3 regions of the Rhodopseudomonas sp. BAL398 genome follow, and region 2 is predicted to be linked to each of the others. Evidence: predicted binding sites of a transcription regulator. Region 2 holds the regulator's gene; each other region holds the start of a gene.

Region 1 (10,004 bases), 280 kb from region 2:
TCGGGATCCGGCAAATCCACCCTATTGATGGTGATGGCCGGGCTGGAGCGCCCCGACAGCGGTGAGGTGGTGCTCAATGGTACCGCTTTCAATGCCCTCGACGAGGACGCGCTGGCCCGGTTCCGCGGCCGCCATGTAGGCATCGTGTTCCAGTCGTTCCACCTGATCCCGACCATGACGGCGCTGGAGAATGTCGCGGTGCCGCTGGAACTGGCCGGCAATCCGGATGCTTCGGCGCGCGCCGCGCAGGAATTGACCTCGGTGGGTCTCGGCGAACGGCTGCATCATTATCCGACACAATTGTCCGGCGGCGAGCAGCAGCGCGTCGCGCTGGCCCGGGCGCTGGCGCCGGATCCGGCGATCCTGGTGGCGGACGAGCCGACCGGCAATCTCGACGAGACCACCGGCCGCCAGATCGTCGATCTGCTGTTCACTAAACATGCCGAACGCGGCATGACCCTGGTGCTGGTGACCCACGACACCTCGCTGGCGCAGCGCTGCGACCGTGTGGTGCGGCTGCGCTCCGGGCGGATCGACACCATGGCCGCCGGGCAAGCCCGCGCGCAGACGGCCTGAACGATGGCCGTCCTGTCCGAGCCGCGCCCCGGCCGCCTGTCGTTTCTGCCACTGCGTTATGCCCTGCGCGAGATGCGCGGCGGATTGCGCGGCTTCTATGTGTTCGTCGCCTGTATTGCGCTGGGCGTGATGGCGATCGCGGGCGTCGGCTCGGTCGCCGCCAGCCTGAGCGCCGGTCTGGCCAGCGAGGGCCGCACGCTGCTCGGCGGCGACGTGGCGTTTTCGCTGATCCAGCGCGAGGCCAAGCCCGAGGAAGTCGCGTTCCTGCGCGCGCGGGGGACCGTCTCGGTGGCCGCCACCATGCGCGGCATGGCGCGGACCACGGACGGTCGGCTGGCGCTGGTCGAGATCAAGGCGGTGGACGACGCCTATCCGATGCTCGGCAAATTGACGCTGGCGCCCGACATGTCGCCCAAGGATCTGCTGGCGGAAAAGGATGGCGTGTTCGGCGCTGCCGCCGATGCCGCGCTGCTGGCCCGGCTCGACCTCAACGTCGGCGATCGCGTCAGCGTCGGCAGCGCCAATTTCGCGATTCGTAGCGTGGTCGGCGCCGAGCCCGACAAGCTCGCCGGCAATGTCGGCTTCGGGCCGCGATTCCTGATCAGCGAACAGGCGCTGCGCGCCACCCAATTGCTGCAGCCCGGCAGCCTGGTGCGCTGGATCTACCGGGTGCGGCTGCCCGACGCCAGCGACAAGGCCGCCGACGCGCTGGCGGATGCGGCGCGCGCGACGCTGCCGCAGGCCGGATGGGAAATCCGCACCCGCGGCAATGCCTCGCCGCAGCTGGAGCGGACCATCACCCGTTTCACCCAGTTTCTGACTCTGGTCGGCCTCGCCGCGCTGCTGGTCGGCGGCGTCGGCGTCGCCAATGCGGTGAAGAGCCATATCGACCGCCGCCGCGACGTCATCGCCACCTTCAAGGCGCTGGGCGCCACCGGCCGCGACGTGTTTTCGATCTATCTGACCCAGGTGATCGTGCTGGCGGCGATCGGCTCCCTGATCGGCCTGGCGCTCGGCGCCGCGCTGCCATTCGGCATTGTCGGGCTGTTCGGCAAATTGCTGCCGCTGCCGGTGGTCGCGGCGCTGCATCCGGACGAATTGGCGCTGGGGCTGCTGTATGGCTTGTTGACCGCGCTGGCATTCGGGCTATGGCCGCTGGCGCAGGTCCATGACGTGCCGGTGGCGGCGCTGTTTCGCGAGGCGGTGATCAGCGAGCGGCACCGGCCAAGGCTGCGTTATCTGATCTGGATGGGCGCGGTGATCGTACTGCTGCTCGCGGTGGTGATCGTGCTGGCCTATGACAAGCGGGTCGCGGCGGCCTTCGTGGTCTGCGCGATCGTGGTGTTCGGGCTGCTGCGCGGCGTCGCCGCCGGGCTGATGGCACTGGCGCGGCGGTTGCCGCGCTCCAACATCACCATGCTGCGGCTGGCGATCGCCAATATCCACCGGCCCGGCGCGCTGACGCCGTCGGTGGTGATGTCGCTCGGCCTTGGCCTGGCGGTGCTGGTCACCATCACCCAGATCGACGGCAATCTGCGCCGGCAATTCATGGCGGCGCTGCCCGCCAAGGCGCCGTCATTCTTCTTCATCGATATTCCCGCCACCGAGGCCGACCGCTTCGCCGCCTTCTTGCAGCAGCAGGCGCCGCAATCCAGCGTCGAGGACGTGCCGATGCTGCGCGGCCGGATCGTCGCCGCCCGTGGCGTCAAGGCCGAGAATCTGAAGCCGTCGACCGACGCCGAATGGGTTCTGCAAAGCGACCGTGGCCTGACCTATGCCAAGGACGTGCCGCGCGGTTCCAAAGTGGTCGAGGGCCAATGGTGGGCGCCTGACTATAACGGCCCGCCGCTGGTGTCGTTCGAAAAGAAGCTCGCCGACGGGCTCGGCCTGAAGATCGGCGACGAGGTGGTGGTCAATGTGCTCGGCCGCGACATCTCCGCCACCATCAGCAATCTGCGCAGCGTCGACTGGCAGAGCCTAGGCATCAATTTCGTGCTGGTGTTCTCGCCCAATGCGTTCGCCGGCGCGCCGCATACCCATATCGCCACCTTGACCGAAAAGGGCGGCACCGCGGCGGGCGACGGCGCCCTGATCAAGGCGGTGGCCGATGCGTTTCCGATGGTGACCAGCGTGCGGGTCCGCGAGGCGCTGGAAACCGTCGGCAAGGTGGTGACCAATCTGGTGCTGGCGGTGCGCGGCGCCAGCGCGGTGACGCTGATCTCGGCGATCCTGGTGCTGGGCGGCGCGCTAGCAGCCGGGCACCGCCACCGGGTCTATGACGCGGTCATTCTGAAGACGCTCGGCGCCACACGGGCGCGCCTGCTCGGCGCCTATGCGTTGGAATATGCGATGATCGGGGCGGCCACCGCGCTGTTCGGGGTGGTCGCAGGGTCGGTCGCGGCGTGGCTGATCGTCACACGGCTGATGACGCTGAGCTTCATATGGCAGGCCGGCAGCGCCGCCGTGGTGGTGGTGGCGGCGTTGGTCGTCACCGTCGGTCTCGGTCTGCTCGGAACGCTGGTGGCGCTGAACCAGAAACCGGCCTCCGTGCTACGGAATTTGTGAAAATGCCGCGCGTCACCCGGGCCGATCCGATCCTGCCCGAACGGGTGCAAGCGGCCTGGTTTGGCCGTCCGCCAGCAGCGTGCCGGCGCCACGCCACGATGCGATTATCTTTACCCTATGGCGCGGAGCGACATTCAGCCGCGCATTAAAGCTTGCATGGAATGTGTTAGTTTCCCACATACCAGATGGGTCGGACACCGGCTGCATGGCGATAAATTCATAACAGTCATGCTTCGGTGTCCGGGATAGAATTCAAACTGGCCGCGCCCACCCTTTGCGTTTGGCCAGGCAACCACGGGATTTCGACCATGTCGGACTTCGACCGCAACTATGCTTCTCCTTTCGGCCGGGCGGCCGGGCGCGTTGACGCCGCGGCTGTCGATGCCGGTCTGCGCGCCTATATGCTGCGCATCTACAATTACATGTCGATCGGCCTGGCCATCACCGGCGCGGCCGCTCTCGGCGTCTATATGTTCGCGGTGACCAAGGATGCCTCGCAGGCGGCGCAGGCCGCCAACGGTGCCGCGCTGGCGCTGGCGCGCGGGCAATATCTGACCTCATTCGGCGTTGCCATTTTCGTGAGCCCGCTGAAGTGGGTGTTCATGCTGGCGCCGCTGGCGATGGTGTTCGTGATTTCCTTCGGCATCAACCGGCTGAAGCCCTCGACGGCGCAAATGCTGTTCTGGGCGTTTTCGGCGCTGATGGGCATCTCGCTGTCGTCGATCTTCCTGGTGTATACCCACACCTCGATCGTGCGGGTGTTCTTCATCACCGCGGCCTCGTTCGGCGCGCTGAGCCTCTATGGCTACACCACCAAGCGTGACATGACCGGAATGGGCTCGTTCCTGATCATGGGCCTGTTCGGCATCATCATCGCCAGCGTGGTGAACATCTTCGTCGCCTCCTCGATGCTGCAGTTCATCGTCTCGGTGGTCGGCGTGCTGGTGTTCGCGGGTCTGACCGCCTGGGACACCCAGCGCCTGAAGAACGACTACATCTACGGCTATGCCTCGCAGGGCGGCGACGTCGCCGAGCGCGCGGCCATCACCGGCGCGCTGTCGCTGTATTTGAACTTCATCAACCTGTTCACGCTGCTGCTGCAGCTGCTGGGCCAGCGAGAATAACGGGCTTCGCCCGAACCGATCGAATACAAGGCCCCGGCCTCGCGGCCGGGGCTTTTCTTTTGCGTTCGACAAAAATAATCTGCGGCCATGTCCGGTGCCGTGTCCCATCCCATGTTCGACGTTGAAATCAGACCCGCCGTCGCCGCCGATCTGGCGGCCATCACGGCGATCTATGAGCAGGCCGTCCGGTTCGGCACCGCGACCTTTGAGCTGACGCCGCCGGATCTGGCCGAAATGACCCGGCGATTCGAAGCGCTGCGCGATGGCGGATTTCCCTATCTGGTGGCGGTGCGGCAGGGAAGCATCGCCGGCTATGCCTATGCGGGGCCGCATCGGCCGCGGCCGGCCTATCGCTTCACGGTGGAGAATTCGATCTATCTCGACCCCGCCGCGCATCGCCGCGGGTTCGGCACCAGACTGCTGCGCGAATTGATGACGCAATGCGAGGCGCGCGGCCATCGCCAGATGATCGCGGTGATCGGCGATTCCGACAATGCCGGTTCGATCGGGCTGCACGCCCGGCTCGGCTTTGAGATGATCGGCACCAATCCGAATGTCGGGTTCAAGTTCGGTCGCTGGCTCGACACCGTGATGATGCAGCGCGCGCTGGGCGAGGGCGGCGCCACACTGCCCGACGCCTGATTAAAGCTATTCGCGGCGGCTCTGTCGTCCAGCCTTTGATGTGATGAGATCGATAGCTACGCCGCGACGGCCTTTTCACCTCTCCCATAGGGAGAGGTCGGATTGCGAAGCAATCCGGGTGAGGGGTTGGGACTGACGAGAGGTTGCAACCCCTCACCCCAACCCTCTCCCATGGGAGAGGGGGCACGCTGCCCGTGCGGTCACGGATCGAATATAGCCGCTCTGAATTCTTGTTTTGACGCGTTTCTTCACGCGAACCGGTACCCACTTCGCTCGAAAACGCTCTACACCACCGCCAGCTTGCGATCGATCGCCAGCAGCACCCGCTCCAGCTCGTGGCCGCGGCGCAGGATCTGGCCGCCCGCCGAAATCACGCTATAGGCGCCCTGTTTACGGGCCAGCCGGGGGTCTTTCTCGATCCGGTAGATCGGCACTTCCGAGGCGCGGCGAAATACCGAGAACACCGCGCGATCTTTGAGAAAGTCGATTGCATAATCGCGCCATTCGCCGGCCGCGACCATCCGCCCGTAGAGATTGAGAATGCGATTGAGCTCCACGCGATTGAACGTCACCACGGCCTGCTGTGGTGTGGCGACGGCGCCGCGCTCAGTCGCGCGAATCTCGCTTGGGTCAGTCCCCTCCGACATCGAACTCATCCCGGACTCCTGTCATTGCCCTGACATGATCGCCCCGACCGCGCCGCGCCGCAAGGGGCCGGGACCAACCGAATCCACGCGGAATCGGCAGCAACGCGCGGTCACCGGGCTCTCACAGCATCGTTAGAGCAATCTTATTACCGCCCGAATTTCGCCAATCGCCCGCCCTTTGGAATTGGCACAACACAATCACTGCGATGGCCCGGTCCTTTCGGTCCTGGATTCCTCAGCCCCCAGCCCCCCGGGATTGTCTGGATCGGGTCCATCGCATAGTTAATCCCCGGACTGGGCCAACGCGAGTTGGCCCTTTTCCGTTTGGGGTCTGCTTTATCGTCACCGGCGCAGCCGGACGACGACGGACGGCGGTGCCGCCGCGGCCGGACCCATCATCCAAGATCGAGGGAAATCAGTGCAGTGTCGCGAAGGCGGCGCCAAGCATTGCGCCCGGTCGGTCACGATCGCCGTCCTGCAGATACACCACCGCGGCGTCGACGCCGTCGCCGGTGATGTTCTCCAGCGGCACGGTCCAGCTACGCGAGGTGCCGTTCCAGTCGCCGACCTTCAGCAGATTCCGGACCACGTTGTGGTAGACGACCTGCTTGCCGCGATTCTCGCCGCGCCCGATCGAGATCGGGACCTCTTTGGAGATGGCGCCGATCCAAACCTCGCCATGGCTTGCGGCATCGCCCGGATGCGCCGCCGGCACCGAGACATCGATCTGCTTGCCGTCGAGCTTCATCATGACGCGGACCGACATTACGCCCGCGGTCGCCTCCGTCGTCTTGATCGCGTTGTTGATATCGGCGCGGTCGCTTCCGAGAACGTGAACCGAACCGTTGACGACCATCTGCGGCGTGTAGACGTCGCGATCACCGCGGACCTGGGAATAAGCCTTCTGGCGGGCGCTGAAGCGCGAATCCGCCAGCGTGTCCTTCCAGCCGAGATAGTCCCAATAGTCGATCGGCATGCTCAGCGCGATCACCGATGGGTCCTTTGCCAGCTCGCCGACGATCTTGTCGGCGGGCGGACAGGACGAGCAGCCTTGCGAGGTGAACAGCTCCACCACCGCGCGCGGATCGGCGCTGGCGGGACGGACCATCATGGCGATCGCGCACAGGCTGAGCGCGCCAGACCATCGTGAGAATCCGTTGAAAATGATCATGCTACCAAGCCACACCAACGCCCGGCCATCGGCCGGAACGCCGTCGATTGGGGGAGCCTTCGACAACCAGAAGGCGGCTCTTGAATAAGCCGCCTTCCGATCACCTGCCACTCACTTCGCAGTGAGGCAATCCGCCTTGAAATACCCCTGGCGAGGGTCAGGCCGCGAGCCGGCGCAGCACGTAGTGCAGGATGCCGCCATTGCGGTAATATTCCAGCTCGTCGAGCGTATCGATCCGGCACAGCAGCGAGACCTGACGCTTCTTGCCGTTGCCCGATACGATCTCGGCGGTCAGTTGCTGGCGTGGCTTTAGATCGCCCTGCAAGCCACGGATCGAGACCGTCTCGTCGCCCTTCAGCCCGATCGATGTCCATGAGTCGCCGTCCGCAAAGGTCAGCGGCAACACGCCCATGCCGACCAGATTGGAGCGATGGATGCGCTCGAAGCTCTCGCAGATCACGGCGCGAACGCCGAGCAGCCGCGTGCCCTTGGCGGCCCAGTCGCGCGACGATCCGTTGCCGTATTCGGCGCCGGCGAACACGACGAGCGGCACCTGCTCGGCCTGATACTTCATCGCGGCGTCATAGATCGACATCGCTTCGCCGTCGGGCCAGTGCTTGGTCAGTCCGCCTTCCGGAATATTGCCGTCGGCGCCTTTCATCATGAAGTTCTTGATCCGGATGTTGGCGAAGGTGCCGCGCATCATGATCTCGTGATTGCCGCGCCGCGTGCCGTACTGATTGAAGTCGGCGGGTCGGACCTGATGCTCGGACAGATATTTGCCGGCCGGCGAGGTCAGCTTGATCGAGCCGGCGGGCGAGATGTGATCGGTGGTGATCTTGTCGCCGAACATCGCCAGGATCCGCGCGTCGACGACGTCGACGATCGGCTCCGGCTCCATCTTCATGCCTTCGAAATAGGGCGGGTTCTGCACATAGGTGGAGCTCATGTTCCACTTGTAGGTCTCGGAGTCGACGGTCTTGATCTTGCGCCAGTTGGTGTCGCCCTTGAACACGTCGGCATATTTCTTCTTGAAGATCGCCGCGGTGACGAACTTCTTCATGAAGGCGTTGATCTCCTTGGTGGTCGGCCAGATGTCCTTGAGATAGACCGGCTGGCCATCCTTGCCGGTGCCGATCGGATCGACATTGAGGTTCTTGGTCACCGAGCCGGCCAGCGCATAGGCCACCACCAAAGGCGGCGAGGCCAGGTAATTGGCCTGCACGTCGGGCGACACCCGGCCTTCGAAATTGCGGTTACCCGACAGCACCGCGGCGGCGATGATGCCGTTGTCGTTGATCGACTTGGAAATGTCTTCCGGCAGCGGACCGGAATTGCCGATGCAGGTGGTGCAGCCGAACCCGACCAGGTTGAAGCCGACCTTGTCGAGGTCCTTCTGCAGCCCGGAATTGGCGAGATATTCCGCAACCACCTGGCTGCCCGGCGCCAGCGAGGTCTTCACCCAGGGCGCGGCCTTGAGGCCCTTGGCGGCGGCGTTGCGGGCGAGCAGCCCGGCGCCGATCAGCACGCTCGGATTCGAAGTATTGGTGCAGGAGGTGATCGCGGCGATCACCACGTCGCCATGGCCGAGATCGAAATTGCGGTTCTGGACCGCAAACCGCGCCATGTGGTCGGTGGCCTTCTTGTATTCGCTGGTCATCGCCGCGGCGAAGCCTTCGGCGACCGCCGGCAGCGCGACGCGGCCCTCAGGGCGCTTCGGTCCGGCCAATGACGGCACGACGTCGCCGAGATCGAGCGTCAGCGTCGCGGTGAACACCGGGTCGGGCGATTTCGCGGTGCGGAACATGCCCTGGGCCTTGGCGTATTTCTCCACCAGCGCGACGCGCGACGGCGCGCGGCCGGAGGTCTTCAGATAGCTCAGGGTTTCGGCATCGACCGGGAAGAAGCCGCAGGTGGCGCCATATTCCGGCGCCATATTGCCGATGGTGGATTTGTCGGCGACCGACAGATAATCGAGGCCAGGGCCGTAGAATTCGACGAATTTGCCGACCACGCCCTGCTTGCGCAGCATCTGGGTCACCGTCAGCACCAGATCGGTGGCGGTGACGCCTTCCTTCAGCGCGCCCTTCAGCTTGAAGCCGATCACTTCGGGCAGCAGCATCGACAGAGGCTGGCCGAGCATCGCGGCCTCGGCCTCGATGCCGCCGACGCCCCAGCCCAGCACGGCCAGGCCGTTGACCATGGTGGTGTGCGAATCAGTGCCGACCAGGGTGTCGGGATAGGCCACCTCGAAGGTGCCCTTCTTCTTGCCGACGGTCATCTTCTCCTTGCGGGTCCAGACCGTCTGGGCGAGGTATTCGAGATTGACCTGATGGCAGATGCCGGTGCCGGGCGGCACCACGGCGAAATTCGAAAACGCCTTCTGGCCCCATTTCAGGAATTCATAGCGCTCCTGGTTCTGCTTGTATTCCTCGACCACGTTCTTGCCGAACGCCTTGTTGTCGCCGAAGAAATTCACGATCACCGAATGGTCGATGACGAGATCGACCGGCACCAGCGGGTTGATCTTCTCGGCGTCGCCGCCGAGCGCCTGCATCGCATTGCGCATCGCCGCCAGATCGACCACCGCCGGCACGCCGGTGAAGTCCTGCATCAGCACCCGCGCCGGGCGGAATGCGATTTCATGCTGTAGCGCGCGCTTCTTCAGCCATTTCGCCACCGCGACGATGTCGGCCTTCTTGACGGTACGGTCGTCCTCGTTGCGCAGCAGGTTTTCCAGCAGCACCTTCATCGAATAGGGCAGTTTGGAAATGCCCGTCAGGCCGTTCTTCTCGGCGGCGGGCAGGCTGTAATAAATATAGGATTTGGCGCCGACCTTGAGGGTCTTGCGGCATTTGAAACTGTCGAGGGAGGTCATGTGAGGCGGTCCCGATTTTCGTTCTTCAGGTGGCGAATGGGTATCAAGGCGCCTCGGAGGGGCAAGCCTATTGGCTTGCAGGCGCTGACTGTGTGCTGCATCAAGTCTCGGCTTATAGAATCTTTCCAGACGCGCCGCCAGATCGACAATCATGCGCAGCAATGCAGATTGACCGATCGCGGCGGCCTAGTCGGACCGGGGAATGCGCAAAGATGCGGCTGTCGGGGCGTGGGCTCAGATGTGTACGGGGCGGCCGCGAGGTCTTCGCCGGTCTCGATTTCGACGCCGTCGGCGGCGAGGCGGTGGCCGTGGTTGGCCATAACGGCGCCGGCAAGACCACCTTGCTGCGCCTGATCGCGGGTCTGCTGGCGCGGGCCGACGGGGTGATCGAGCTGTCGGGC
Region 2 (10,004 bases):
TCAACGACATCCTGCTCAGCGCGCCTTCGATCATCATCGGCCTGTTCATCTACGGCGCCGCCGTGGTGCCGATGGGCCGGTTCTCGGCGCTGGCCGGCGCGCTGGCGCTGGCGGTGATCGTGATCCCGGTGGTGGTGCGCACCACCGAGGACATGCTGCTGCTGGTGCCGAGCTCGCTACGCGAGGCGGCCTCGGCGCTCGGGCTGCCGCGCTCGCTGGTGATCAAGCGGATCGCCTACCGGGCCGCGCGCGCCGGGCTGATCACCGGCGTGCTGCTGGCCACCGCGCGGGTCGCCGGCGAAACCGCGCCGCTATTGTTCACCGCGCTCAGCAACCAGTTCTTCAGTCTTGATCTCACCAAGACGATGGCCAACTTGCCGGTGACCATCAACAACTTCGTGCAGAGCCCCTACGACTACTGGAAACAGTTGGCCTGGAGCGGGGCGCTGATCATCACCCTGGCCGTGCTGGCCCTGAACATTGGCGCGCGCATTCTTGGCGCCGAGAGGACCGCGAAATGACCGAGATTTCCATCGCCACCAACGTTCCCGCCGCGCCGATGCCGCCGATGATGGATCAGCCCGAGGGAACCCCGAAGGTCAGCGTGCGCGACCTGAATTTCTACTACGGCCAGAACCACGCGTTGAAGCACATCAACCTCAACCTCGTCGCCAACAAGGTCACCGCCTTCATCGGGCCGTCCGGTTGCGGCAAGTCGACGCTGCTGCGGATCTTCAACCGGATGTATGATCTGTATCCCGGGCAGCGCGCCGAGGGCCAGGTGATGCTGGATTCCACCAATATTCTCGATCCCAAGCTCGACCTCAATCTGCTGCGGGCGCGGGTCGGTATGGTGTTCCAGAAGCCGACCCCGTTCCCGATGACGATCTATGAGAACATCGCCTTCGGCATCCGGCTGTACGAGAAGATCTCCAAGGCGGAGATGGACGCCCGGGTCGAGAAGGCGCTGCGCGGCGCGGCGCTGTGGACCGAGGCCAAGGACAAGCTCGGCGCTTCGGGCCTCAGCCTGTCCGGCGGGCAGCAGCAGCGGCTTTGTATCGCCCGCACCATCGCGGTGCGGCCGGAAGTGATCCTGTTCGACGAGCCGTGCTCGGCGCTCGATCCGATCTCGACCGCGAAGATCGAGGAGCTGATCGACGAATTGAAGGAAAGCTACACCATCGCCATCGTCACGCATAATATGCAGCAGGCGGCGCGGGTCTCGGAATCCACCGCCTTCATGTATCTCGGCGAGTTGATCGAATTCGGTCCGACCAACAAGATTTTCACCTCGCCGACCGATCGCCGCACCCAGGACTACATCACCGGCCGGTTCGGCTGACGCGCAGCGCGCGAGGAGAATGAACATGGGCTTCGAACACACCACCAAGGCATTCGACGGCGACCTGCAGGAACTCACCAGGCTGGTTGCCGAGATGGGCGGCCTCGCCGAACGGCAGATCGTGGATTCGGTCGACGCCCTGATCCGGCGCGACATCCCGCTCGGCGCCCGCGTGGTCGCGGCCGATGCCGAGATCGACCAGATGCAGCGCACTATCGAGGAACGCGCGGTGCTGACCATCGCGCGGCGACAGCCGATGGCGGTCGATCTGCGCGAGATCGTCGGCTCGATGCGGGTCGCCACCGATCTGGAACGGATCGGCGATCTGGCCAAGAATATCGGCAAGCGCGTCAACGCGCTCGACAGCGATTTCCATCCGCTGAAGCTGATCCGCGGCCTCGAGCACATGACCGATCTGGTGCAGTCGCAGGTCAAGGCAGTGCTCGACGCCTATACGGCGCACGATCTGCCGGCCGCGATGGTGGTGTGGAACGGCGACGAGGAGGTCGACGCGATCTGCACTTCGCTGTTCCGCGAATTGCTGACCTATATGATGGAAGATCCGCGCAACATTTCGTTCTGCATTCATCTGATGTTCTGCGCCAAGAACATCGAGCGGATCGGCGACCACGCCACCAACATCGCCGAGACGGTGTTTTACATGATCGAGGGGCAGCAGCTTCTCGACAAGCGACCGAAGGGCGACATGACGAATTTCGCCAATGCGGCGCCCGGCAACTGACGAGGACGAACGATGAGTGCGCGCATTCTGGTGGTCGAGGACGAAGAGGCGCTGACGACGCTGCTTCGCTACAATCTCGACGCCGAGGGTTATGACGTCGAGACAGTGGCGCGCGGCGACGACGCCGACACCAGGCTGAAGGAGCGCATCCCCGACCTGATCGTGCTGGATTGGATGCTGCCGGGCCTGTCCGGGATCGAGTTGTGCCGGCGGCTGCGGGCCCGGCCGGAAACCAAGCAGCTGCCGATCATCATGCTGACCGCGCGCGGCGAGGAAAGCGAACGGGTTCGCGGCCTTGCGACCGGCGCCGACGACTACATCGTCAAGCCGTTCTCTGTGCCGGAATTGCTGGCGCGGGTGAAGGGCCTGCTGCGGCGCGCGGCTCCGGAACGGCTCGCCAGCATCCTGGCCTATGGCGACCTCGAGCTCGACCGCGAAAAGCGGCGGGTGGCGCGCTCCGGGCGGCCGATCGATCTCGGCCCGACCGAATATCGGCTGCTGGAATTCTTCCTCGAACATCCCGGCCGGGTGTTCAGCCGCGAGCAATTGCTCGACAGCGTCTGGGGCCGCGACATCTATATCGACGAGCGCACCGTCGACGTTCATATCGGACGGCTGCGCAAGCTGCTCAATCCCGGCCGCGAACAGGACCCGATCCGCACCGTGCGCGGCGCCGGCTACGCCCTCGACGACCGCTTCGCCGCCAAGGCGGAGTGAGGGACGGCGCCTCGTCATCGTCACCCGTCATCCTCCGCGACAGCGGAGGACCCAGGATTGCAGGGCGTTGATGGTGAGTTGCTGATCGTCGGCGCTCTGGGACACCGGTCGCCCGGTCGAGCCGGGCGATGACCCATGAGCGCTGCGCGATGCCGTGCGCAGCGCCGCGTCATCATCAGCCGTCATCCTCCGCGACAGCGGAGGACCCAGTATTGCAGAGCGTTGATGGTTAGTTGCTGATTGTCGGCGCGCTTGGGTCGCCCGGTCGAGCCGGGCGATGGCGTCGTCCCGCAATGCGGCGCTGACTGAAGCTGACGCGGCTTAGCGCGTGGGCTTAGCGCGTCGGCTTGGGCATCTGGCGGCGGCGGTCGCCGGCCGGCTGGTAGGCGATGCGCGAGTGATGCGCGCAATAGGGCAGGCCGCCGAGCGCCTTGCCGCCGCAGAAGAAGAATTCCGGATTGGACGGATCGCCGATCGGCCAATGGCAGGTCGCCTCGTTGAGCTCCTGCAGGCTCAGCCGCTGGCTCATCGGCACCACATTGTCGTAGGACACCGGATCCGGCTCGGCCTCGACCTCGAACACATGCGCCAGCGCGGTGTTGCCGCGCGCCACCGGGCGCGACACCCGCATCATATGCTGGGCCGGACGCGCCTTGCGCGGTCGCGGCGCCGCGGAGGACGGGCTTTTGGCCCGGCCGGACAGGCCGAGACGATGAACCTTGCCGATCACCGCGTTGCGGGTCACATTGCCAAGCTCTGCGGCGATTTGACTCGCCGACAAGCCGCCTTCCCATAATTTCTTCAATTGCTCGACGCGGTCGTCGGTCCAGCTCAGTGCCGTCATCGCTTTAATCCCTTCGTGTCGCCCTCGCCGCAGTGCGGCGTTGCGACGTAGATGTCGCCAAAATCCCTGACGGCAGAATCCCTTAGCCCTCGCCGGGCGCGACTTGCTCGCCCGGGCGTTACGCAACACAGAGGACTCAAGAGGATCGCAACCGCGCACGAGATGTCGTACTCGACAGGCCAAAGGCTACAATATGCCGTGACTCTCGCGCAAGAGTCTGACCTGGTGCATCCACACCTTCTACTACGAGGACCTCGTATTTCGGCCCGTCATGCCTGTTCGCAACGTCGATCGCCGAGCGATCGCGCGGTCCGGTTTGCCAATGCCCAGCACCAACGAAGCATGGGCGGGTTTGGTTCAGGCATTTCGACCGCCGACGCCAATTGTTCGCGTGGCCGGCTCTCGCCGGTTCGGCCCCGCGCAGCCGGCCGGACCGCCTTGCGGCCGCGGGATGTCCGCGATCCGGCGCCGATGCCCGGAAAATACGGGCGAAGCATCGGTTGACAGGGTGCCGCGCGCTTCTAGAATAAAGCCACGTGCCGCCTGGAAAGGCGGCACGTTTCGTTTCCGGGGTAGGTTGGTCGGCGGCCGTGACGGGCACGGCGGACTTTGTGCCCCAATTTTCCGATCGGATCGGCCATGTCCAAAAGCGCAAGCACCTCCCATCTGTTGCCAGTATTCGCCAGGGCGGACCTCGCCTTCGAGCGCGGCGAGGGCGTCTGGCTGATCGGCACCGACAAGGAGCGCTATCTGGATTTCACCAGCGGCGTCGCGGTCAATGCGCTCGGCCATTGCCATCCGCATCTGGTCGCCGCGCTGCAGGCGCAGGCCGCCACGCTGTGGCACATGTCGAACCTGTTCAAGAGCCCCGACGGCGAGCGGCTGGCGGCGCGGCTGTGCGAGCAGAGTTTCGCCGATTTCGTGTTCTTCGCCAATTCGGGCGCCGAGGCGATGGAATGCGCGCTGAAAATGACGCGCCATCATCATTTTTCCAAAGGCGCGCCGGAGCGCACGCGGATCATCACCTTCGAGGGCGCGTTTCACGGCCGCACGCTGGGGACGCTGGCGGCCACCGGAGCGGCGAAATATCTCGAGGGCTATGGCGCACCGCTGGACGGCTTCGACCAGGTGCCGCTTGGCGATCTCGAGGCGGTCAAGAAGGCGATCGGCCCCAACACCGCCGGCATTCTGATCGAGCCGCTGCAGGGCGAGGGCGGCGTCCGCGCGCCGTCGCACGGGTTCTTCCGGGCCCTGCGCGATCTGTGCGACCAGCACGGCCTGCTGCTGATCTTCGACGAGGTGCAGACCGGCATGGGCCGCACCGGCGAATTATTCGCCTATCAGCGCATCGGCGTGACCCCGGATATCATGTCGCTGGCCAAGGCGCTGGGCGGCGGTTTTCCGATCGGCGCTTGCCTGGCCACCGCCGAAGCCGCCGCCGGCATGGCGCCGGGCTCGCACGGCTCCACCTTCGGCGGCAATCCGCTGGCGGTGGCGGCGGCGAATGCCGTGCTCGACGTCATGCTGAAGCCGGGCTTTTTCGATCACGTCAACCGCATCTCGCTGCTGCTGAAACAGAAGCTCGCCTCGGTGGTCGATCGCCATCCGCAGGTGCTGTCGGAAGTGCGTGGCGAGGGCCTGCTGATCGGGCTGAAGGCGGTGGTGCCGTCGGGCGATCTGATCGCCGCGTTGCGAGCGCAGAAGCTGCTCACCGTCGGCGCCGGCGACAATGTGGTGCGGCTGTTGCCGCCCTTGATCGTCAGCGAGGCCGAAATCGAGGAGGCGGTGGCGCGGCTGGAGCGCGCCTGCGTGACGCTCGCCGATGCCGCGACGCCGCGGGAGGCTGTGCAATGAGCAAGTCGCCGCGCCATTTCCTCGACCTGACCGAGGTGCCGACCAAGGAGCTGCGCCGGATTCTCGACGCCAGCGTCGCGATGAAGGCGAAGCTGAAGGCCCATGTGAAGCCCGACAAGCCGCTCGACGGCAAGACCCTGGCGATGATCTTCGAAAAGCCCTCGACCCGGACGCGGGTGTCGTTCGATGTCGGCATGCGCCAGCTCGGCGGCGAGGCGATCATGCTGACCGGCGCCGAGATGCAGCTTGGCCGCGGCGAAACCTTCGCCGACACCGCGAAGGTGTTGTCGCGCTATGTCGATGCGATCATGATCCGCATCCTCAACCATGAATCGCTGCTGGAGCTGGCCGCGCACGCCACCGTGCCGGTGATCAACGGCCTGACGCGGCGTTCGCATCCCGGCCAGGTGATGGCCGACCTGATGACGTTCGAGGAGCACCGCGGCCCGATCGAAGGCCGCACCATCGCCTGGACCGGCGACGACAACAACGTGCTGGCGTCCTGGGTGCATGCCGCCGAGCGCTTTCATTTCAATCTGCGCATCGCCACGCCGCCGCAATTGGCGCCGAACAAGGCGATGAAGGACTGGATCAAGGCCACCGGCGCCTCGATCCAGCTCGGCAATGATGCCGAAGCCGCGGTGCGCGGCGCTGATTGCGTCATCACCGATACCTGGGTGTCGATGGGCGACAAGGAAGGCGAGCATCGCCATAATGTGCTGAAGCCGTTCCAGGTCAACGCCAAGCTGATGTCGCTGGCCGACAAGGACGCGATCTTCATGCATTGCCTGCCGGCGCATCGCGGCGAGGAAGTCACCGACGAGGTGATCGACGGCCCGCAATCAGTGGTGTTCGACGAAGCCGAAAACCGCCTGCACGCCCACAAAGGCATTCTGGCCTGGTGCCTCGACGTCGTCGGTTGACCTACTCGGCGGCCTGCTTGAGCGGGCCTGATTCAGTCGCGGCGGCGTTGGTTGCGGCGCGTTGCGACCGTCCCGTGCCCGACATCGCGTTGGATAGCCTGTCGAGATAGAGATACACCACCGGGGTGGTGAACAGCGTCAGCAGCTGGCTGACCAACAATCCGCCCACCATCGCATAGCCAAGCGGCTGGCGGATCTCGGAGCCGGTGCCGGTGCCCAGCATCAGCGGCACGCCGCCCAGCATGGCCGCCATGGTCGTCATCATGATCGGGCGGAACCGCAACAGCGCGGCTTCGCGGATCGCCTGCTCGGGCGGCAGGCCGCGATCGCGTTCGGCCGAGATCGCGAAATCCACCAGCATGATGCCGTTTTTCTTGACGATGCCGATCAGCAGGATGATGCCGATCAGCGCGATCAGGCTGAAATCGAAGCCGAACAGCATCAGGATCGCCAGCGCGCCGACGCCGGCGGAGGGCAGCGTCGACAGAATCGTCAGCGGGTGAATGTAGCTTTCGTACAGAATGCCGAGGATCAGATAGACCACGACGAGCGCCGCCAGGATCAGCAGCGGCACGGTGCTGAGTGATTGCTGGAACGCCTGGGCGGTGCCCTGGAAACTGCCGTTCAGCGTCGCCGGCGCGCCGAGCTGCGCCATCGCGGCCTGCACCGCGGTGGTGGCTTGGCCGAGCGCGGTGCCCTCGGCGAGGTTGAAGCTGATCGTGGTCGCCGGGAACTGGCCCTGATGGCTGATCGACAGCGGCCGCACCGGCACGCTGGTCCAGGTCGCGAATGCCGACAGCGGCACCTGGTCCCCGGTCGAGGGCGACTTGATGTAGATCTTGTTCAGCGTGGCGAGATCGCCCTGCAACGCCGGCAGGATCTCCAGGATCACGTGATAGCTGTTCAGCTGGGTGAAATATTGCGCCACCTGGCGCTGGCCGAAGGCGTCGTACAGCGTGTCGTCGATCAGTTGCGGCTGGATGCCGAAGCGCGAGGCGGCGTCGCGGTTGATCGTCAGCGTCAGGGTCGAGCCTTCGGTCTGCTGGTCGGTGGCGACGTCGCGCAATTCCGGCAGCGTCTTCATCTTGGCGAGAATCTTTGGCGCCCATTGGTTGAGTTCGCCCAGATCGGCGTCCTGCAGGGTGTATTCGAACTGGGTCCGGCTGGGCCGCCCGCCGAGGCGGACGTCCTGCGCCGCCTGCATGAACAGCCGCGCGCCCTCGACCTGCTCGAGCTTCGGCCGCAGCCGGGCGATGATTTGCGGGGCGGTGGCGCTGCGCTGATCGCGCGGTTTCAGGGTGATGTACATCCGGCCGTTATTGAGCGCGCTGCCGGAGCCGCCGATCATCATCGCCACGCTGGCGACGGCGGGGTCGGCCAGCACGATCTTGCCGAGCGCTTCCTGGTGCTTTTTCATGTCGGCAAAGGAGATGTCCTGCGCTGCCTCCGAGGTGGCGGTGATCAGGCCGGTGTCCTGCTGCGGGAAAAATCCCTTCGGAATCACCATGAACAGATACACCGACAGACCCAGCGTGACGAAGAACACCGCCAGCGTCGTCAGCCGCCAGCGCAGCACGACATCCAGCCCGCGCGCATAGCCGCGCAGCATGGCGTCGAAACCGCGCTCGAACAGCTGATAGATCCGGCCGTGACGGGCGTGTTTCTGGTCGCGCAGGAAGCGCGACGCCATCATCGGCGTCAGCGTCAGCGACACCACCAGCGACACCACGATCGCCATCGCCAGCGTGATGGCGAATTCGCGGAACAGGCGGCCGATGATGCCGCCCATCATGAACAGCGGAATCAGCACCGCGATCAGCGAGATCGAAATCGACACGATGGTGAAGCCGATTTCGCCGGCGCCCTTCAGCGCCGCCGCCATCGGGGTCTCGCCCTCCTCGATGTAGCGGGTGATGTTCTCCAGCATCACGATGGCGTCGTCGACCACGAAGCCGACCGAAATGGTGAGCGCCATCAGCGATAGATTGTCGAGCGAATAGCCGGCCACCCACATCAGCGCGCAAGCGCCGAGCAACGCCAGCGGCACGGTGATGCTGGGGATCGCGGTGGCCCAGATGCTGCGCAGGAACAGAAAGATCACCATCACCACCAGCGCGATGGTGAGCAGCATGGTGAACTGCACGTCCTCGACCGCGGCGCGGATGGTCTGGGTGCGGTCGCTGATCACCGAGATCTTGATGGTCGGCGGAATCGCCGCCACCAGCCGCGGCAGTTCGGCCTTGATCTTGTCCACCGTGTCGATGACATTGGCGCCGGGCTGCTTGAAGATCACCAGGAAAACGCCGCGCTTGCCATTGGCCCAGGCCGCCTGCTTGGCGTCTTCCGGCCCGGTCACCGCCTGGCCGATGTCGCGGATCCGCAACGGGCCGCCATTGCGATAGGCGATCACCACGTCGTTCCAGTCCTTGGCGGCGGTCAGCTGGTCGTTGGCGTAGATCGTGTAGCTGCGGGTGGCGCCGTCGATACTGCCCTTCGGACTGTCGACCGTGGTGATCGCCAACTGAGTGCGGACGTCCTCCAGCGACAGGTTCTTGGCGACGAGTTTGGCGGGATCGATCTGGACCCGCACCGCGGGCTTCTGCTGACCGCCGATTAAGACCTGCGCGACGCCGGAGATCTGACTGATCTGCTGCGCCAATTGCGCATCGACGGAATCGCTGACGGTGGTGAGCGGCAGGGTGTCGGAGGTTGCCGACAACAACAGGATCGGCGAGTCCGCCGGGTTGACCTTGCGATAGGTCGGCGGGTTCGGAAGGTTCTTCGGCAGCGATCCGCCGGCGGCGTTGATCGCGGCTTGCACGTCGTTGGCGGCGGCGTCGACGCTGCGGCCGAGGTCGAACTGGATGGTGATCGCCGCGGTGCCGAGCGAACTGGTCGAGGTCATCTGCGCGACGCCGGGGATCTGGGCGAATTGCCGCTCCAGCGGCTGCGCCACCGACGAGGCCATCGTCTCCGGGCTGCCGCCCGGCAGTTGCGCCGCGACCTGGATGGTCGGAAAATCCACCTGCGGCAGCGGCGCCACCGGCAATTGCGGATAGGCCACCAGGCCAACGAACAGGATGCCGGCCATCAACAGCGAGGTCGCGATCGGAAACCGGATAAACGGCGCGGAGACGTTCATGTCATTGCGCCTCGGCGGCGAGTTGAGCCGGCCCGGCCTCGGAACTGGCGACCGATATCGCCAAGGGTGAGCCCTGCTGGACCCGGTACTGGCCGGCGACGACGACCCGGTCGCCGGCTTTGATCCCCTGCTCGACCACGGTGTGGCCGTCATTGGACTGGCCGACTTTCAAGTCGCGGACCTCGGCCTTGTTGTCGGCATCGACCACGAAGGCGTACAGCCCGTTGACGCCGCGCTTGACCGCGTCGTCGGGCACCACCACGGTGTCCTTCAGCGTGGCGACGAGAAGCCGGGTCGAAACCGAGAGCCCTGGCCACAGCACATGGTCCTTGTTGTCGAACACCGCCTTCAGCCGCACTGTTCCGCTGGTCGAGTCGACCTGGTTGTTGACGACGGCGAGCTTGCCGTCCGAGAGTTTGGTTCGGCCATCGGCACTCAAT
Region 3 (10,004 bases), 140 kb from region 2:
GTAGCAACTAGCCAAGTGAAGCACCGTTTTTCTAGAATTCCCAGGATTGCACAAGTGGCCAAATCCGATCTCGGAACCAAGCGAATTTGCCCGACCACGGGTAAAAAGTTTTACGACCTCAATAAGAGTCCCGTGATCTCTCCCTATACCGGCGAGGTGGTGCCGATTGCGCCGGTACCGCCGCCGCGGACCCGCGCCGACGCGGCGTCCCGCGCCGCCGCAGCGGCATCCGCCGCATCGGCCGCCGAGACGCCCGAGGCGGCCGAGGCCGATGCCGAGGAATTGGTGCCGCTGGAAGAAGCCGATGCCGAGGAAAAGACCGGCAAGGTCAAGGCCGTGGTCCCTGAATCGGAAGACGATATTGAGATCGACGACAACATCGAGGACGATGACGACGACGATTCGACCTTCATCGCCGACGACGAAGAGAGCGATGATGACGTGACCGACATCATTGGTGACGTTTCAGGTGATGAGGAGACTTGAGGTCTGCCCTGATATGTGTTCAGGGTGCTGCCCGCGCGCCGACTGATTTGCCGACGCGCGAAAGTTACGGGGCCATAGCTCAGCTGGGAGAGCGCTTGCATGGCATGCAAGAGGTCGGCGGTTCGATCCCGCCTGGCTCCACCAGCCTTCGCTGGCTTCGCCAGCTTCGGCTCGGCGAGCCGGAAGCCCTCTCGAGGGCGAAGGCAGCGAAGGCTGCCGCGGCGTAGCCCGCAGGGCGAAGCCGGGCCGGTCAAGTTCAGCCAAATTCCTCCACACTTCGCCAGCTTCGGTTCGGCAAGCCGGAAACCCTCTCGAGCGCGAAGGCAGCGAAGGCTGCCGCGGCGTAGCCCGCAGAGCGAAGCCGGGCCGGTCAAGTTCAGCCAAATTCCTCCACACTTCGCCAGCTTCGGCTCGGCAAGCCGGAAGCCCTCTCGAGAGCGAAGGCAGCGAAGGCTGCCGCGGCGTAGCCCGCAGGGCGAAGCCGGGCCGGTCAAATTCATCCAAATCCCGCAACGCTTCGCCAGCTTCGGCTCGGCAATCCTGATTCGGCGATTTGATTCGGCTCGGCCCGATGAAATACGTCTACATCCTTGAAAGTCTTGAATCAGAGCATTTCTATATCGGCATCGCCGATGATCTCCGCGCGCGACTGGCCAAGCACAATGCCGGCGAGGTGTCACACACTTCAAAATTCAAGCCGTGGCGGCTGAAAACCTATGTCGCTTTCAGCGACCGACAGAAGGCCTTCGCCTTCGAGAAATATCTCAAATCCGCGTCAGGCCGGGCATTTGCCAAGAAGCGGCTTTGACGGATAAGTTTCGCGGCGATTCCTCCAAGCTTCACAAAGAAAGCGTTCATGACCTCTGACACTCCCCCCGGCGCAATGGCCGGATTGCGCGTGATCGATCTGACTCGCGTGCTCGGCGGCCCCTATTGCACCCAGATTCTCGCCGATCACGGCGCCGACGTCATCAAGGTCGAACCGCCGGCCGGCGACGAGGTGCGCGACTGGGGCCCTCCGTTCCATGGCGACGACGCGGCCTATTTCATCGGCATCAACCGCAACAAGCGCTCAATCGGGCTCGATCTGGCCTCCCCCGGCGGGCGCACCGTGCTGTTCAAGATGCTGGAGAACGCCGACGTCCTGATCGAGAATTTCAAACCCGGTACGCTCGACAAATGGGGCCTGGGCAATGACGTGGTGCGGGAGAAGTTTCCCCGCCTGGTGCATTGCCGGATTTCCGGCTTCGGCGGCGACGGCCCGCGCGGCGGCAATCCGGGCTATGACGCCATCATCCAGGCGATGACCGGAATGATCGCCGCCACCGGCTCGCAAGCCAGCGGCCCGACCCGAATCGGCGTACCCCTGGTCGACATCACCACCGGGCTCTATGCGGCGATCGGCATCCTGATGGCGCTGGCCGAGCGGCACAAATCCGGCAAGGGGCAGTTCCTCGAGACCACGCTGTACGAGACTGGGCTGGCCATCATGCATCCGCATGCGGCGAATTATTTCCTGCACGGCAAGCCGCCGGCGCTGACCGGCAATGAGCACCCCAATCTGGTGCCCTATGCGATCTTTCCGACCCGGACCGACAATATCTTCATCGGCGTCGGCAATGACGGCACCTTCCGCAAGCTGGCCAAGGAGATCGGCAAACCCGAACTCGGCACCGATCCGCGCTTTGCCCGCAACAAGGACCGCATCGCCAACCGTGAGGCGTTGCGCGCCGAGCTGGCCGCGGTGTTCAGCCAGCACGACGCCGAACCGCTCTGTGACCGGTTGCTCGCCGCCGGCCTGCCGGCCGGCCCGGTGCAGTCGATCGACAAGGCGCTGACCAGCGCCCACACCGCCCATCGCGGCGACGTGGTCGAGCAGGATTGGTACCGGGGCGTCGCCTCGCCGATCCGGTTCGAGCGCAGCAAGGCGTCGTTGCGCAGCCTGCCGCCGAAATTCAGCGAGCACGCCAGCGCGGTGCTGGGCGAGTTCGGCTATTCGGACGCCGACATCAAGGCGCTAGTTGCCGACGGCGTCGTCAGCGGGCCGCAGCGCAAATCCTGAGCGCCGGCTGAGCCCAGCCGGGCTTGCCAATACGGTGCCGCGCAGTGACTGACGCGGCACCGATCGGGTGTTGCCGCACTGCGCTCGCCGCGGTGCGGATGCCGCGCCGCGCCCCGGCCCAGTTTGCGCTTTTTTGCGGCAGCCTTTCGCCGACGCTTTCCCGTCGGCCTTTCGTCGCTTATACGGTCATGTGCCCGTCATCCCGCGCTGCTACCGCGCCAATGACAATGACGGCCCAACCGGGAGATTCTGATGGCTGTTCGACATTTCGGCCTTGCTGCGACCCTGGCGACGACGCTGGCGCTCGCCTCGCCCGCCTATGCGGTGACTGAGATCCAGTGGTGGCACGCCATGACTGGCGGCAACAACGACGTCGTCGTCAAGCTCGCGGAGGATTTCAACGCCTCGCAGAGCGACTACAAGGTGGTCCCGACCTATAAGGGCGGCTACACCGACACTATGAACGCCGGCATCGCCGCGTTCCGCGCCGGCAACGCGCCGCACATCATGCAGGTGTTCGAGGTCGGAACCGCGACGATGATGAGCGCCACCGGCGCGGTCAAGCCGGTCTACAAGCTGATGCAGGAGACCGGCGAGAAATTCGATCCCAAGGCCTATCTGCCGGCGATCACCGGCTACTACTCGACCTCCAAGGGCGAGATGCTGTCGTTCCCCTTCAACTCGTCCTCGACGGTGATGTGGATCAATCTCGACGCCCTGAAGAAGGCCGATATCGCCGAGATCCCCAAGACCTGGCCCGAAGTGTTCGACGACGCCAAGAAGCTCAAGGCGGCCGGCTTCGACAAATGCGGCTTCTCCACCGCCTGGGTGACCTGGGTCAATCTCGAGCAGCTGTCGGCCTGGCATAATGTGCCGCTGGCGACCAAGGCCAACGGCCTCGACGGCTTCGATACCAAGCTGGTATTCAATGGTCCGGTGCAGGTCCGCCACCTGCAGAACCTGATCGATCTGCAGAAGGACAAGACCTACGATTATTCCGGCCGCGCCAATGGCGGCGAGGGCCGCTTCACCTCCGGCGAATGCCCGATCTTCCTGACCTCCTCGGGGTTCTTCGGCAACGTCAAGAAGCAGGCCAAGTTCAACTTCACCAACGCGCCGATGCCGTATTATCCCGACGTCAAGGGTGCGCCGCAGAACTCGATTATCGGCGGCGCCTCGCTGTGGGTGATGGGCGGCAAGTCGAAGGAGGAATACAAGGGCGTCGCCAAATTCCTGGCGTTCTTGTCCGATACCGATCGTCAGGTCTGGATCCACAAGGCCTCGGGCTATCTGCCGATCACCAAGGCGGCCTATGAAAAGGCCAAGGCAGAAGGCTTCTACAAGGAACAGCCCTATCTGGAGACCCCGCTCAAGGAGCTGACCAACAAGGAGCCGACCGAGAATTCCCGCGGCTTGCGGCTCGGCAACATGGTGCAGCTGCGCGACGTCTGGGCCGAGGAAATCGAGCAGGCGCTGGCCGGCAAGAAGACCGCCCAGCAGGCCCTCGACGCCGCCGTCGAGCGCGGCAATGTGATCCTGCGCCAGTTCGAAAAGACCGCGGTGAAGTGATTACGTTGCAACTCACACCAACCTTGATCTCAGGGCTCTTCTCCCCTCCCCCGCGCTTGCGGCGGGGAAGGGGTCGGGGGTGACCCGGGGTAGATGTCGATGGCGCGCACGGTCGACCAACGCATCCCGCGAGCCCGGAGCCTTCGTCGAAACCCGACGGACGCCGAGCGCAAATTGTGGCAGCGTCTGCGTCGGCCGGGCTTTGCCGGGGCCCATTTCCGCCGGCAAGCAACCATCGGCCCTTATTATGCGGACTTCGCCTGCCACTCCCTCCGCCTCGTCATCGAAATCGACGGTGGCCAGCATGACGGATCGACCTCCGATGTCGTTCGCACCAAATACCTCAACGCAGCGGGCTATCGCGTGCTGAGATTCTGGAACAACGATGTTCTGCAAAATATCGACGGCGTTCTTCAGACTATCGTAGACGCCCTGCCTGCGGCTACCCCCACCCCCGACCCCTCCCCGCCGCAAGAGCGGGGGGAGGGGAGCTAGTCATGCTCAAGAACGCCGTGTTCCGCTCGCCGTGGCTGCCCTATCTGCTGATCGCGCCGCAGCTGGCGATCGTGCTGGTCTTCTTCTATTGGCCCGCGGTGCAGGCAGTGATCCAGTCGTTCCTGCTGCAGGACGCCTTCGGGCTGTCGACCAGCTGGGTCTGGTTCGACAATTATCGCGACTTGCTGACCCAGCCCGATTATTTCGCCACCATCCTGCGCACCTTCGGCTTTTCCTTCGCGATCGCGCTCTCGTCGCTATCGCTGGCGCTGCTGCTCGCGGTGATGGCCGACCGGCCGCTGCGCGGCAGCCTGTTCTATCGCACGATGCTGATTTGGCCCTATGCGGTGGCGCCGCCAGTGGTCGGCGTGCTGTGGGTGTTCATGCTCAACCCGTCGCTCGGCGTCCTCGCCCATGGGCTGAACGCGCTGGGCGTCGACTGGAATCCGCTGCTCGACGGCGATCAGGCCGCCACGCTGATCATCCTCGCCGCGGCGTGGAAGCAGATTTCCTATAATTTCCTGTTCTTCCTCGCCGGGCTGCAGGCAATCCCGTCGAGCGTGATCGAGGCCGCCGCGATTGACGGCGCGCGGCCGATGCGGCGGTTCTGGACCATCATCTTCCCGCTGCTGTCGCCGACCATCTTCTTCCTGATCATCGTCAACATCGTCTACGCCTTCTTCGACACTTTCGGCATCATCGACACCATGACCCGCGGCGGTCCAGCCAAGGCCACCGAGACCCTGGTCTACAAGGTCTACCAGGACGGCCTGCTCGGCAGCAATCTCGGCAGCTCGGCGGCGCAATCGGTGATCCTGATGGGCATCGTGATCGCGCTGACCGCGTTCCAGTTCCGCTTCGTCGAGCGCAAGGTGAATTACTGATGGTGGAGCACCGCAAATTCGGCAATCTGGTGCCGCATCTGATCCTGTGGATCGGCGTCATCATCGTCGCCTTCCCGGTCTATCTCGCCTTCGTGGCCTCGACCCAGGACACCGTGACCATCGCTAACGGCCAGATGTCGCTGCTGCCCGGCGGACATTTTCTCGAGACCTATTACAAGACGATCTTCGTCGGCTCGTCGGGCACCACGCGCGAGCCGGTCGGCAGCATGCTGTTCAATTCCTTCGTGATGGCGATGACGATCGCGATCGGCAAGATTGCGATCTCGATCATCTCGGCCTACGCCATCGTCTATTTCCGTTTTCCTTTGCGGATGGCGCTGTTCTGGCTGATCTTCATCACCCTGATGCTGCCGGTCGAGGTGCGGATCTATCCGACCTACAAGATCGCCGCCGATCTGAACCTGCTCGATTCCTATGCCGGGCTGACGCTGCCGCTGATCGCCTCGGCCACCGCGACGCTGCTGTTCCGACAGTTCTTCCTGACGGTGCCTGACGAACTGCTGGAGGCGTCGCGGATCGACGGCGCCGGGCCGTTGCGGTTCTTCTGGGATACACTGTTGCCGCTGTCGCGCACCAACATCGCGGCGCTGTTCGTGATCCTGTTCATCTACGGCTGGAATCAGTATTTGTGGCCGCTGCTGATCACCACCCGCGACGACATGCAGACGATCCAGATCGGCATTCGCAAGATGATCGTCACCTCCGACGCGCTGACCGAATGGCCGGTGGTGATGGCGACCGCGGTGCTGGCGATGCTGCCGCCGATCGCCGTGGTGGTGCTGATGCAGAAGCTGTTCGTGCGCGGCCTGGTCGAGACGGAGAAATAGCAGCAGATGGCCAGCGTCACCCTTCGCAATATCCGCAAGACCTATCCGGGCGACTTCGAGGCCATCAAGGGCGTCGATGTCGAGGTCGGCGACGGCCAGTTCTGCGTGCTGGTCGGCCCGTCGGGCTGCGGCAAGTCCACGCTGCTGCGCATGGTCGCGGGACTCGAGACCATCACCTCGGGCGAGATCGATATCGGCGGCCGCATCGTCAACCAGATCGAGCCGGCGGAGCGCGACATCGCGATGGTGTTCCAGAACTACGCGCTGTATCCGCATATGAGCGTCTACAACAATATGGCCTATGGGCTGCGCAATCGCGGCATGGCGAAGCCGGAGATCGACGCCAGGGTGCAGGAGGCCGCGCGGATCCTCGAGATCGGACCGATGCTGGCGCGCAAGCCGCGGCAATTGTCTGGCGGCCAGCGCCAGCGCGTCGCGATGGGCCGCGCCATCGTGCGGCAGCCCAAAGTGTTCCTGTTCGATGAGCCGCTGTCCAATCTCGACGCCAAGCTGCGCATCGCGATGCGGGTCGAGATCCGCAAATTGCAGCGGCGACTCGCCACCACGGCGATCTATGTCACCCATGACCAGCTCGAGGCGATGACGCTGGCCGACATGCTGGTGGTGATGAATGGCGGCGTGGTCGAGCAGATCGGCAATCCGCTGGAGGTCTACCAAAGGCCCGCCACCACTTTCGTCGCCTCCTTCATCGGCGCGCCGCCGATGAACCTGATCGCGCTCGACGGCCCCGAGCTGCGCGCGCAATTTGCCGGCGACAGCCGCAGCACCGCCGAGGCCGGGATTCTGGGAATCCGGCCGGAGGACCTGTCGATTGCGGCCGGCTCGCAGACCGCCGGCGGCTTTGCGCTCGACCTCATCGTCGACGCCATCGAGCGGGTCGGCCCGGAGACCTTCGTCTATGGCGCGCGGTCCCAGCACGGCGACGCGCCGAGCGTGAGCACCAAGCCCGGCGAATTGCCGCCCGACGAGGTGATCGTGCGGGTCCCGGGCCAGATCGCGCCGGCGATCGGCGAACGGATCGTCGCCACCGCGCCGCGCGACAAATTGCATCTGTTCAGCGCCGACGGCCGCCGCCGGATCGACCTGTGAGGGGGTAAGCCGCGCGTTCCACTGGGCCTTTTGCCATCTTGAACCGTCTCGAAATGATGACCATATTGGCTGTTGACCGACGAGCGCAGTGTTCGCCGATCACCATGGGGCGCCGTCAGGGCCCCTCAAAGTCGCTTCGAGAGGACTTTGTATGTCTCGTGTTCCTTCGTTATCCAGTCCGTTCCTGTTGGGGTTCGACGAGATTGAGCGTGCGCTCGATCGCGTCGTCAAAGGTGCCGACGGCTATCCTCCGTATAATATCGAGCGCTGCGACCGCAACAGCGGCGAGCCCGAACGGTTGCGTATCACGCTCGCGGTCGCGGGCTTCACGCGTGACCAACTCGATGTCACCATTGAGGAAAACCAGCTCGTCATCCGCGGCCGCCAGCAGGACGACAAGACCCGGCAATATATCCATCGCGGCATCGCCGCGCGCCACTTCCAGCGCACTTTCGTGCTGGCGGAGGGGATGCATGTGCTGGGTGCGGATCTGAAGAACGGGTTGTTGTCGATTGATCTGGCCCGGCCCGAGCCGGAAAGGATCGTTAAGACAATCGCTATCAATGAACACGAATAATGGAACGAGTAGCGGACTCGACCGCTTAAGCTCACAGAGGAGTCGAGACCATGAATGAAGTTGGTAGTTCTACCTGCGATAATGCCAGCCTGACCACCGAGGCGCTGGCGCATCTGGGCGAAGGCCATATCGCTTATGTGAAACAGATCCGCTCCGAGGATGTCCCGGGGCTGTTTCCCCAGGCGCCGCAGATCGCGCCCGGCCTGATGCTGTTCGCGCTGCATTCCGCCGACGGTACCCCGATCATGCTGACCGACAGCCGGGAGGCCGCGATCGCCAATGCCTGGAGCCAGGAATTGCAGGCCGTCAGCGTTCACTGAACGCGGCCAGCCGGCACCGAGTTACGATGCGCGGGACGCTCCGACCGGGGCGGCCCGCGTATTTGTTTGTGGATTTGATCGCCGACGGAACGTCGGGGTGATCGACGCAAGCCCGCCGGTGCGAGGCGGCCGCGGTGACAATACGCTCTTATACCAAAGGCGGTTGGTTTCGACTCATCGACGCGTCATGGCCGGACTTGTCCCGGCCATCCATGCCTTTGATCCAGAACGGCTTTCAAGGCGTGGATGCCCGGCACAAGGCGGGCATGACGAGTGCGAGGCCGTGCCCTTAGTATTACGCTGCGCTGGCCGGCGGCAGCGCCAGCACTGAATAGATCGCTTCGGCGTCGCGCGAGGCGCGCAGCTTCTTGGCGACGTCCTGGTCGCGCAACAGCCGCGCGATCCGGGCCAGCGCCTTCAGGTGGTCGGCGCCGGCGCCCTCGGGAGCCAGCAGCAGGAACGCCAGATCGACCGGCTGGCCATCCATCGCCTCGAAATCGATTGGCCGCTCCAGCCGGGCGAACAGGCCGAACAGGCGGTCCAGCTTCGGCAGCTTGCCATGGGGAATCGCGACGCCATAGCCGACCGCCGTGGTGCCGAGCTTTTCGCGCTGCAGCAAAACCTCGAAAATCGACCGCTCATTCTGTCCGGTCAGCTCAGCGGCGCGCGCGGCCAGTTCCTGCAGCGCCTGCTTCTTGCTGATGACTTTCAACGCCGGGATGATGGCCTCGGGCGCGACCAGGTCGGTAATCGTCATGAGGCGTTCCGAGGATGAAGGGGGCCGTCAGGGTGTGAAATAGCGTTCCGGCAGTCTGCGTCAAGCGTTTGATCGGGGACGACCAGAGTCACAGCGGCGCGCCGGCCGAAAACAATCGTGGAATCATCGGTCTGGCGCATTCGAACACCGCTGCCGGTGGGGCCAAAATCGAGCCCGTTGTGATCCGCCAGCGAAGGCGGCGGACCATAGGCAGAGCCCCGCGGGGGCGTCAATGACGATCTCGCGGGGGCTTGCGGAACCGGCTGGCTAGGATGCCGCACCATTGAGCGTCGGCGGGTCGATCCAGCCGACATTGCCGTCGGCCCGCCGGTAAATGATATTGACCCGGCCAGACCCGCCATGCAGGAACACCACCACCGGCGCGCCGGTGAAATCCAGTTCCATCACCGCCTCGCTGACCGAGAGCCGCTTCAACGAGGTGGTGGCTTCGGCGATGATCACCGCGTTGTAGGCGTCTTCCTCGTGCTCCTCCTCGCCGCCGGGGGCTTCGATGACGTAGCTCGGCGCGTTCAGCGACGGCGTCGTCAATTCGGCGATCGCCTGGGCCTCGGCATGGGCCTTGCGGGCGGAGCGGTCCTTCAACCGGCTCTTGTAGCGGCGCAACCGCTTTTCAATCTGCACCAGCGCCTGATCGGCGCTCGCATAGGCGTCGGCGGCGTTCGATTCGGCCTCGAGGGTGACGCCGGAATCGAGGTGCAGCGCGCAGTCGGCACGGAATCCGAAGCCATCCTTGCTGAAGGTAATATGGCCGGAGTAATTCCCGTCGAAATACTTGCGCAGCACTTCTTCGGTGCGTTCGTTGACACGGTCGCGCAGAGCTTCGCCGACACTGATGCTTTTACCGGAGACCCGGATCGTCATGGGATGCCTCGATT

The links. The regulator PhoB, encoded in region 2, activates phosphate uptake and scavenging genes when phosphate is short. The targets are predictions, from matches to a motif close to TGTCATNNANCTGTCAT.
Region 1: the regulator PhoB is predicted to act here: its motif matches at 5,574-5,590, upstream of RBJ75_RS19680 (DUF2794 domain-containing protein).
Region 3: the regulator PhoB is predicted to act here: its motif matches at 2,733-2,749, upstream of ugpB (sn-glycerol-3-phosphate ABC transporter substrate-binding protein UgpB).

What each region holds. Positions count from the first base shown of each region.
Region 1 is NZ_CP133111.1:4,165,575-4,175,578, reverse strand. It holds gene RBJ75_RS19700 (ABC transporter ATP-binding protein) at 1-576, shown strand, start outside; gene RBJ75_RS19695 (ABC transporter permease) at 580-3,141, shown strand; gene RBJ75_RS19690 (Bax inhibitor-1/YccA family protein) at 3,450-4,265, shown strand; gene RBJ75_RS19685 (GNAT family N-acetyltransferase) at 4,377-4,907, shown strand; gene RBJ75_RS19680 (DUF2794 domain-containing protein) at 5,192-5,563, opposite strand; gene RBJ75_RS19675 (DUF1223 domain-containing protein) at 5,970-6,725, opposite strand; gene acnA (aconitate hydratase AcnA) at 6,883-9,603, opposite strand; gene ccmA (heme ABC exporter ATP-binding protein CcmA) at 9,816-10,004, shown strand, end outside.
Region 2 is NZ_CP133111.1:3,882,416-3,892,419, reverse strand. It holds gene pstA (phosphate ABC transporter permease PstA) at 1-521, shown strand, start outside; gene pstB (phosphate ABC transporter ATP-binding protein PstB) at 518-1,342, shown strand; gene phoU (phosphate signaling complex protein PhoU) at 1,368-2,084, shown strand; gene phoB (phosphate regulon transcriptional regulator PhoB) at 2,097-2,801, shown strand; gene RBJ75_RS18305 (GcrA family cell cycle regulator) at 3,136-3,645, opposite strand; gene RBJ75_RS18300 (aspartate aminotransferase family protein) at 4,285-5,499, shown strand; gene argF (ornithine carbamoyltransferase) at 5,496-6,422, shown strand; gene RBJ75_RS18290 (multidrug efflux RND transporter permease subunit) at 6,424-9,564, opposite strand; gene RBJ75_RS18285 (efflux RND transporter periplasmic adaptor subunit) at 9,566-10,004, opposite strand, start outside.
Region 3 is NZ_CP133111.1:4,020,698-4,030,701, forward strand. It holds gene RBJ75_RS18905 (TIGR02300 family protein) at 55-486, shown strand; tRNA gene RBJ75_RS18910 (tRNA-Ala) at 555-630, shown strand; gene RBJ75_RS18915 (GIY-YIG nuclease family protein) at 1,058-1,294, shown strand; gene RBJ75_RS18920 (CaiB/BaiF CoA transferase family protein) at 1,343-2,548, shown strand; gene ugpB (sn-glycerol-3-phosphate ABC transporter substrate-binding protein UgpB) at 2,801-4,117, shown strand; gene RBJ75_RS18930 (endonuclease domain-containing protein) at 4,217-4,612, shown strand; gene ugpA (sn-glycerol-3-phosphate ABC transporter permease UgpA) at 4,615-5,496, shown strand; gene ugpE (sn-glycerol-3-phosphate ABC transporter permease UgpE) at 5,496-6,344, shown strand; gene RBJ75_RS18945 (sn-glycerol-3-phosphate import ATP-binding protein UgpC) at 6,351-7,454, shown strand; gene RBJ75_RS18950 (Hsp20 family protein) at 7,606-8,031, shown strand; gene RBJ75_RS18955 (DUF1150 family protein) at 8,082-8,351, shown strand; gene ptsN (PTS IIA-like nitrogen regulatory protein PtsN) at 8,647-9,108, opposite strand; gene hpf (ribosome hibernation-promoting factor, HPF/YfiA family) at 9,376-9,990, opposite strand.